Linked DNA regions of Arthrobacter globiformis. The protein of the gene in region 1 interacts with the protein of each later gene in a pairwise test. Links are inferred from orthologs where the notes say so. Each region holds a gene or a part of one and is shown on either strand. Other genes may lie near its edges.

What was found. Proteins that work in one complex are often made in the same cells at the same time.
Region 2: the proteins of topA (region 1) and QFZ23_RS12975 interact in binary tests that used the Escherichia coli proteins (3 or more experiments, as listed by UniProt). The link is inferred for Arthrobacter globiformis from one-to-one orthologs.

Annotation. Positions count from the first base shown.
Region 1 is NZ_JAUSZX010000001.1:4,282,586-4,286,867, forward strand. What follows is about bases 562-3,885. They hold topA (type I DNA topoisomerase), read right to left. Parts: upstream 3,486-3,885; coding sequence 762-3,485; downstream 562-761. Other genes in these bases: QFZ23_RS20060 (SseB family protein), read right to left, coding at 562-702; QFZ23_RS20070 (ArsR/SmtB family transcription factor), read right to left, coding at 3,660-3,885. In the rest of the region: QFZ23_RS20055 (Ppx/GppA phosphatase family protein), read right to left, coding at 1-186; more of QFZ23_RS20060, read right to left, coding at 253-561; more of QFZ23_RS20070, read right to left, coding at 3,886-4,282. UniProt on the Escherichia coli protein: Releases the supercoiling and torsional tension of DNA, which is introduced during the DNA replication and transcription, by transiently cleaving and rejoining one strand of the DNA duplex.
Region 2 is NZ_JAUSZX010000001.1:2,774,998-2,778,271, reverse strand. What follows is about bases 1-2,795. They hold QFZ23_RS12975 (YigZ family protein), read left to right. Parts: upstream 1-971; coding sequence 972-1,619; downstream 1,620-2,795. Other genes in these bases: rpsA (30S ribosomal protein S1), read right to left, coding at 2,383-2,795; QFZ23_RS12970 (type 1 glutamine amidotransferase domain-containing protein), read left to right, coding at 1,706-2,272; coaE (dephospho-CoA kinase), read right to left, coding at 1-883. Outside these bases: more of rpsA, read right to left, coding at 2,796-3,274.

The DNA.
Region 1 (4,282 bases):
CTCGAGCACGAACTCCGTGAGCTCGTGCTGGCCTGCGTCGGTGATGTTGCCGTCCTCATCGAGGTACTGCACCAGCGAAAGAGGGCGCTTATGCGAGGCGAAAGGCACAGGCCGTGCGCCGGGGTGGGCATCCACCAGCAGGAGGTGGACAGTGTTTGAACCGATGTCGAGGACGCCTAGCCGCATCCTGCCATTATTCCCCCCGCCGGCGCAGCGGACGCAACCCGTCGCTTACATTGCGGCCGCGATGAGTTACTCGCCTTCGAGACCCGCGGGGTTGGGGTCCACCTCATCGGCGCGCTTGAAGTCGCGCCTGATGTTGGCGATGCCCTCGGGGTTGATCTCAAAGCCGTAGGCCGCACCCGGGTTGATGACCATGCCCAGCTCATCGCCAATGTTGGCGATGATCGCCGCGCCCTGCGTGCCCAGCACGTTCGGGGCGGCCTCCAGGTACTGCGCGTCCACCCGACTGGGGTGCGAGAACACGGCAAGGACCGGCTGGCCGTCCGCGTTGCCCAGCACCAGCGGCTCAACCTGCGAGTCCTCGCCCTCGAGCGCGTCGGAGCTGATGATGTAGACCTCGTTGTTGAGGAACGACAGGATCACGTCCACCGGATCTGCGTCGGGCTGGCCGCCCCGGGCCAGCTTCTCTTCAAGGTCGTTCAGCGGCGTGGTATCTGCGGGTTCCGGCTGTTCAGTCATGCATCTACTCGACCACGTCACAGGGCACGACGCAATTCGCCCCGCTATTCCAGCGGGCTCTACTTCTTCGCTGCAGCCTTCTTTGCCGGGGCCTTGCGCGTGGTGGTGCGCTTGACCGGGCCCTTGGCCCGTTTCTCGGCAAGAAGTTCGACGGCGCGTTCCCGGGTCAGTTCCTCCAGCGAGGTGCTGCGGGGCACGGTGATGTTGGTGATGCCGTCGGTGATGTACGGACCGAAGCGGCCCTCCTTCACCACGATGTTCTTCTCCGACACGGGGTCCGGACCGAACTCGGCCAGCGGCGGCACCGCGGCTCGGGCACCGCGCTGCTTGGGCTGGGAGTAGATTTCGAGCGCCTGCTCCAGGGTGATGGTGAAGATTTCCTCTTCCGACCCGATGGACCGTGAGTCCGTACCCTTCTTCAGGTACGGGCCGAAGCGGCCGTTCTGCACGGTGATCGGGTTGCCTTCGGCGTCCTGACCGAGGACCCGCGGAAGGCTCATGAGCTGCAGCGCCTCGTCCAGCGTGACTGATTCCACGGTCATCGACTTGAACAGCGAACCGGTGCGCGGCTTGGCCTTGACAGGCTTCTTCGGCGGCTTGGGTTTGCCGTTCTTGTAATACTCGACTGGCAGGTTGGCCAGCTGCTCCTCGGTCATCTCCGGGATGATCTCGGTGACGTAGGCGCCGTACCGGCCGTTCTTGGCGACGACCGTGTGGCCTGTGTGCGGATCGGCACCCAGGACCCGCTCCTCGGGAGCCGCGGTTTCCATGAGCTCCACTGCCTTCGCGGCGGTGAGCTCGTCCGGGGCAAGGTCCTCCGGAACGTTGGCGCGGGCGGACTCCACCACTTCGCCGGTCTTGGGGTCCACCGTGGGCAGCGAACTCTCCAGGTAGGGTCCGAACTTGCCCACGCGCAGCGTGATGCCGTCCGCGATGGGCACGGAGTTGATCTCGCGGGCGTCGATCTCGCCCAGGTTGTTCACGATGCTGAGCAGACCGGGATCGGCATCTTCACCGTAGTAGAAGTGCTTGAGCCAGGCCGCGCCCACAGCCTGGCCGTTGGCGATCTTGTCCAGGTCGCCTTCCATGTCGGCCGTGAACTCGTAGTCCACATAGTCCGTGAAGTGCTGTTCGAGGAGCCGCACCACGGAGAACGCGATCCAGCTCGGCACCAGTGCTGAGCCCTGCTTACGCACGTAGCCGCGGTCCTGGATGGTGGAGATCGTGGAGGCGTACGTGGACGGGCGTCCGATGCCCTTCTTTTCCAGCTCGGCGGTCAGGGAAGCTTCCGTGTAGCGCGGCGGCGGCGAGGTTTCGTGGCCGACGGCGATGATCTCCGAGGCGGTCAGTCCGTCACCCTTTGCGACGTTCGGCAGGCGGCGGGCCTCGTCGGAATCGTCGTCGCCGCGGCTTTCGTCCTTGCCCTCTTCATATGCGGCCAGGAAGCCGGGGAACGTGATGACCGTGCCGGAGGCGGAGAATTCGGCGTCGCGGCCGTCGGAGGCCACCGCGCCCAGGCGGATGGTGGCCGTGGAGCCCTTGGCATCACCCATCTGCGAGGCGACGGTGCGCTTCCAGATCAGCTCATACAGCCGGAACTCGTCGCCGCTGAGCTGCTTGGCAACCTGCGCCGGGGTGCGAAAGGAGTCACCGGCGGGACGGATGGCCTCGTGGGCCTCCTGCGCGTTGGCGGCCTTGCTGGTGTAGACGCGCGGCGACTGCGGAACGTATTCGGGGCCGTACAGCTCGGCAGCCTGGCGGCGCGCGGCCGTGACGGCCTCGTCGCTCAGCGCCGAGGAATCCGTACGCATATAGGTGATGTAGCCGTTCTCATACAGCCGCTGGGCGATCTGCATTGTGCTCTTGGACGAGAACCGCAGCTTGCGGCCGGCCTCCTGCTGCAGCGTGGAGGTGGTGAAGGGCGCTGCGGGGCGGCGCGTGTACGGCTTGGTGTCCACCGAGCGGACGCGGAAATCGGCGTCCTGCAGGGCAGCGGCCAAGGAGGTGGCGAGTTCCTCGTTGAGGTGCGCAACGTTGCGCAAGGTGAGTTCGCCGTCGTCATTAAAGTCCCGGCCGGTGGCCACCTTGGCACCGTCAACGGCGGCGAGCTTGGCCTTGAAGGAGCCGGCATCGGCACCGAACTGCCCGGTCAGGTCCCAGTAGGACGCGGACTTGAACGCCATGCGCTCCCGTTCGCGGTCCACCACCATGCGTGTGACCACGGACTGCACGCGGCCGGCGGACAGCCCGCGCGCCACCTTGCGCCACAGCACCGGGGAGATCTCGTAACCGTAGAGGCGGTCCAGGATGCGGCGGGTTTCCTGCGCGTCAACCAGGGCGGCGTCGACGTCGCGCAGGTTGTCCATGGCGCGGTGGATGGCTTCCTTGGTGATTTCGCCGAAGGTCATCCGGTATACGGGGACCTTGGGCTTCAGGACCTCCAGGAGGTGCCACGCGATAGCTTCGCCCTCGCGGTCCCCATCGGTTGCGAGGTAGAGCGCGTCGGCGTCTTTGAGCTGGGCCTTGAGCTCGGCCACCTTTTTCTTCTTGTCCGGGGAGACCACGTAGTAGGGCTTGAAGTCGTTTTCGACGTCGACGGCGAACTTGCCGAGGGAGGTCTTCTTCAGGTCCGCGGGGAGCTCGGACGGCTGCGGCAGGTCGCGGATGTGACCGATGGAGGCCTCAACGATGAAGCCCTCGCCCAGGTACTTGGCGATGGTCTTGCTCTTGGCCGGAGACTCCACAATCACGAGTTTCTTGCCGGTTTTGGCCTTGCTTGGCACAGTGCTCCTACAGAAAAAGGTTGCTCGGGCAGATCAGCCCATATTGGCCTAGTTCACCATATTTTGCAGAATTCTGCGCTGTCATGTGGAAAACGGTGGCCCCCGTCACGGCCGGGACTGCCGGCCGCACGGCCAGGTCCCAGCGGGCCGGCACAGGCCCGTCCCCCACGCCCGTCAGGTGCCGCCGCGGCCGCCTGGTGCCCCCGGCAGAGTGCGGTCGTCCGGAATCATGGACCACATGGTGGCGATCCGCTCGGCGCCCGGTGGAATGCGGTTGGGATCGTCCAGCTCATAGTTCCGGAGCAGCTCAAACACCCTTTCCGTCAGTTCTCTGCGCTGCCCGGCCGTGAGGTAAAGAAGGTTGCTGGCGAGCAGCACCGCCGGCGCCGGCTCCCCAGACTCACCGCTTTGCCGCTGTTCGTCCCGGGCACGGGCGTAGGCGCTGGCGCGGCGGCGGAACGCATCCAGTTCGAGGTCGATCACCGCAAAGTCCGGGCCGGCCACTGCCCCGCCCGAGTTGATCGCAAAGTCCGTGCCCGCGGCCTTCCACCGGCGTTCGCGGGCGTCGGTCGACGCCTCGGCCGGAACCACGATGCCCCACTTCTGCAGCGCCCGCAGGTGGTAGCTCATCGCACTGGGGGTGAGCCCTGTCTGCTGGGCAAGTTCCGTGGCCGTGCGGCTGGACTGCGTGGAGTACAGCTCGGAAATGACCTCCAGGCGGGCTGCATGGGCCAGGGCCCGGATCGCCTTGGGGTCGGTGATTTCCACCTTCTTTTCCGGCCGGCTCCTGCGCCGCA
Region 2 (3,274 bases), 1.5 Mb from region 1 along the record:
TGTCCATCAGGATGCCCGGCCAGGGCGGGAACCCCGCGGCACCCAGCAGGGGCGCAATCCGGTCTGCCGTGGCGAGATCAGAGACCGCGAGCTGCAGGTCGATGACGTCCTTCGCCTCGAGGCCGGGAACCGACGTCGATCCTATGTGGTCCACAGCCAGGATGTCCTCCGGCGCCGCGACCTTCAGCCGCTCGGCCAGGCCTGCAGCCTGGCGCGGCCAGTCGGAGTTCGGCGTGGCCAGGACTGGCGCGCCCCTGCGGGCGGCCACTGTGGCCTGGCTGATGTTCCGCGCGAAAGGCAGCAGCCGCTCGTCCCACAGCCCGTCCACCGCTGCCAGCAACTCCTCGCGCGTGCCCGAATTGGTGAGGACCACGTCCGCCGCGGCGAGCCTGTCCTGCCGGGACGCCTGCGCGGCCATCCGTGAACGGGCATCCGCTTCAGTCATTCCACGGTGCTCGGTCATGCGCTGCAGCCGGACATCCTCGGGCGCATCAACCACCAGAACGAGGTGGAAGTTACTCTGCTGTCCGGTTTCCACCAGGAGCGGAATGTCCTGCACCACCACCGCGTCCTCCGGAGCGGCCGCTATCACCGCCGCGGCGCGTTCCCGGACCAACGGATGGACGATGCCGTTGAGCTCCTCACGCCGTTCCGGCTGCTGAAACACGATGGCACCGAGGCGCGGCCGGTCGAGCCGCCCCTCGCCGTCGAGGATCTCCGGGCCGAACGCGTCCACGACGGCGGCGAGGCCAGGAGTACCCGGTTCCACGACTTCACGGGCGATCGCGTCGGCGTCGACGAGCACAGCCCCCAGCTCCGCCAGACGTGTTGCCACCAGCGACTTCCCCGAGGCGATGCCGCCCGTCAACCCAATCTTCAGCACTCCCCAAGACTAAACTGAACCGGTGGCAGACGAGGCAGTTCCAACACAGACAGAGACGACACAAAGCAGGCAGTCCGCGTACACCACCCTGGCTGCGGGGGACGGATTCCGCCACGAGATCGAGATCAAGCGTTCCCGGTTCATCACCGTGCTGCACCGCGCGGCGACCGAAGAAGACGCCCGCGCCCTGGTGTCCGAACTCCGCCGCGAGTTCCATGACGCACGGCACCACTGCTCGGCCTTCGTGCTTGGGCCGGACCGGGACATCCAGCGCTCCAGCGACGACGGGGAACCCTCGGGCACGGCCGGGATCCCTATGCTGGAGGCCCTTCTCCGGCGGGAAACTGCCCCAGGGGTGACGGACCTCAGCGACGTGAGTGCCGTCGTCGTGCGCTATTTCGGCGGGATACTGCTGGGAGCCGGCGGGCTGGTGCGCGCCTACTCCGATTCTGTCTCGACGGCGCTCGAGTTGGCTCCGATGGTGCAGCGCCGGCGGCTGCGCATTTGTGCCGTGCGGGTACCGCACACCGCGGCCGGGCGGCTCGAGAACGACCTGCGCAGCGCGGGCTATGCGATGGCGGAAACCGGCTACGAAGCCCAGTCCACGGTGCTGCGGCTCGCCCTGCCGGATACGCCCGATGACCTGGCGGCGGCCGCCGACCGGCTGGCCGCCTTGACCGCCGGAAGTGCGGCCCTCCAGCGCGAGGGCACGGAGTGGATTGACGTCCTGCGCTGACGGCTGATCCAGGAAATCATCAGCTTGCTTATGAGTTTTCGCTTTTCTAGGGTGGACCTGTAAGGCATCACAGGAAAGGAGGACTCATGTCAGAGCACAACATCACCGGCAAGAGGGTCGCGTTTCTGCTGACGGACGGCGTGGAGCAGGTTGAACTGACCAGCCCGTGGGACGCCGTCAAGAACGCCGGCGGCGAGCCTGTCCTGGTGGCCCCGAAGAGCGGCAAGCTGCAGGGTTTTGAGGGCGTAGAGAAGGGTGACACCTTCGACGTGGACCTGACCCTGAAGGACGCCAATGCCTCGGACTTCCATGCCCTGGTGATTCCGGGCGGCGTGGTGAACGCCGACCATCTCAGGGTGGACAAGGACGCCCAGGCGTTTGCGCGGAGCTTCTTCGAGCAGCACAAGCCGGTGGCGGCCATCTGCCATGGCCCGTGGCTGCTTATTGACGCGGGCGTCGTCAAGGGCAGGAACCTCACCTCGTACCACACGCTGGCCACGGACCTTCGGAACGCGGGCGCCAACTGGAGCGACCAGGAAGTCGTGGTGGACCAGGGCTTCGTGACCAGCCGGAAACCGGACGACCTCCCGGCATTCAACGACAAGGTGCTGGAGGAGATCGCCGAAGGCGAGCACGCCGGCCAGACCGCCTGACGCAGCCAATCAGGCAGCCTGCGAGCAACAAACTGCGGGCAACAAAAAAGGTGGCCGCCCCCTTTCGGGGACGGCCACCTTTTTACTGGCTTTCAGCCAGCGCGGGGCAATTAGTTGCCGGTCAGCTTCTCGCGCAGAGCGGCAAGAGCCTCGTCCGAAGCAAGCGTGCCTGCACCGGAATCGGTGGCAGCCGGCTCGGAGGAGTAGCTGGTGGTGCCGGAGTCGCTGTCCCCGGACGTCGCAGCAACGGCGTCGTCGGCAGCGTGCTGGGCAACCTGCTTCTTGTGTGCTTCCCAGCGGGTCTGGGCGTCAGCGTACTGCTGCTCCCAGGCTGCGCGCTGTGTTTCGTAGCCTTCAAGCCACTCGTTGGACTCGGGGTCGAAGCCCTCCGGGTACTTGTAGTTGCCCTCTTCGTCGTACTCTGCGGCCATGCCGTACAGAGCCGGATCGAACTCGGTGCTGTCGGCGTCAACGCCCTCGTTCGCCTGCTTGAGGGAGAGGGAGATGCGGCGGCGCTCGAGGTCGATGTCGATGACCTTGACGAACAGTTCGTCGCCAACGGAGACAACCTGCTCAGCCAGCTCAACGTGGCGGACAGCCAGTTCGGAGATGTGAACGAGGCCTTCGATGCCGTCTTCGACGCGGACGAACGCACCGAACGGAACCAGCTTGGTGACCTTACCCGGAACAACCTGGCCGAGGGCGTGGGTGCGGGCGAAGGTCTGCCACGGATCTTCCTGCGTAGCCTTGAGCGACAGGGAGACACGCTCGCGGTCCAGATCCACTTCGAGGACCTCGACGGTGACTTCCTGGCCAACTTCGACAACCTCGGACGGGTGGTCGATGTGCTTCCAGGACAGCTCGGAAACGTGAACCAGGCCGTCTACGCCGCCCAGGTCCACGAAGGCACCGAAGTTGACGATGGAGGAAACGACGCCGGGACGGACCTGGCCCTTTTCCAGCTTGTTGAGGAAGGTGGAGCGGACCTCGGACTGGGTCTGC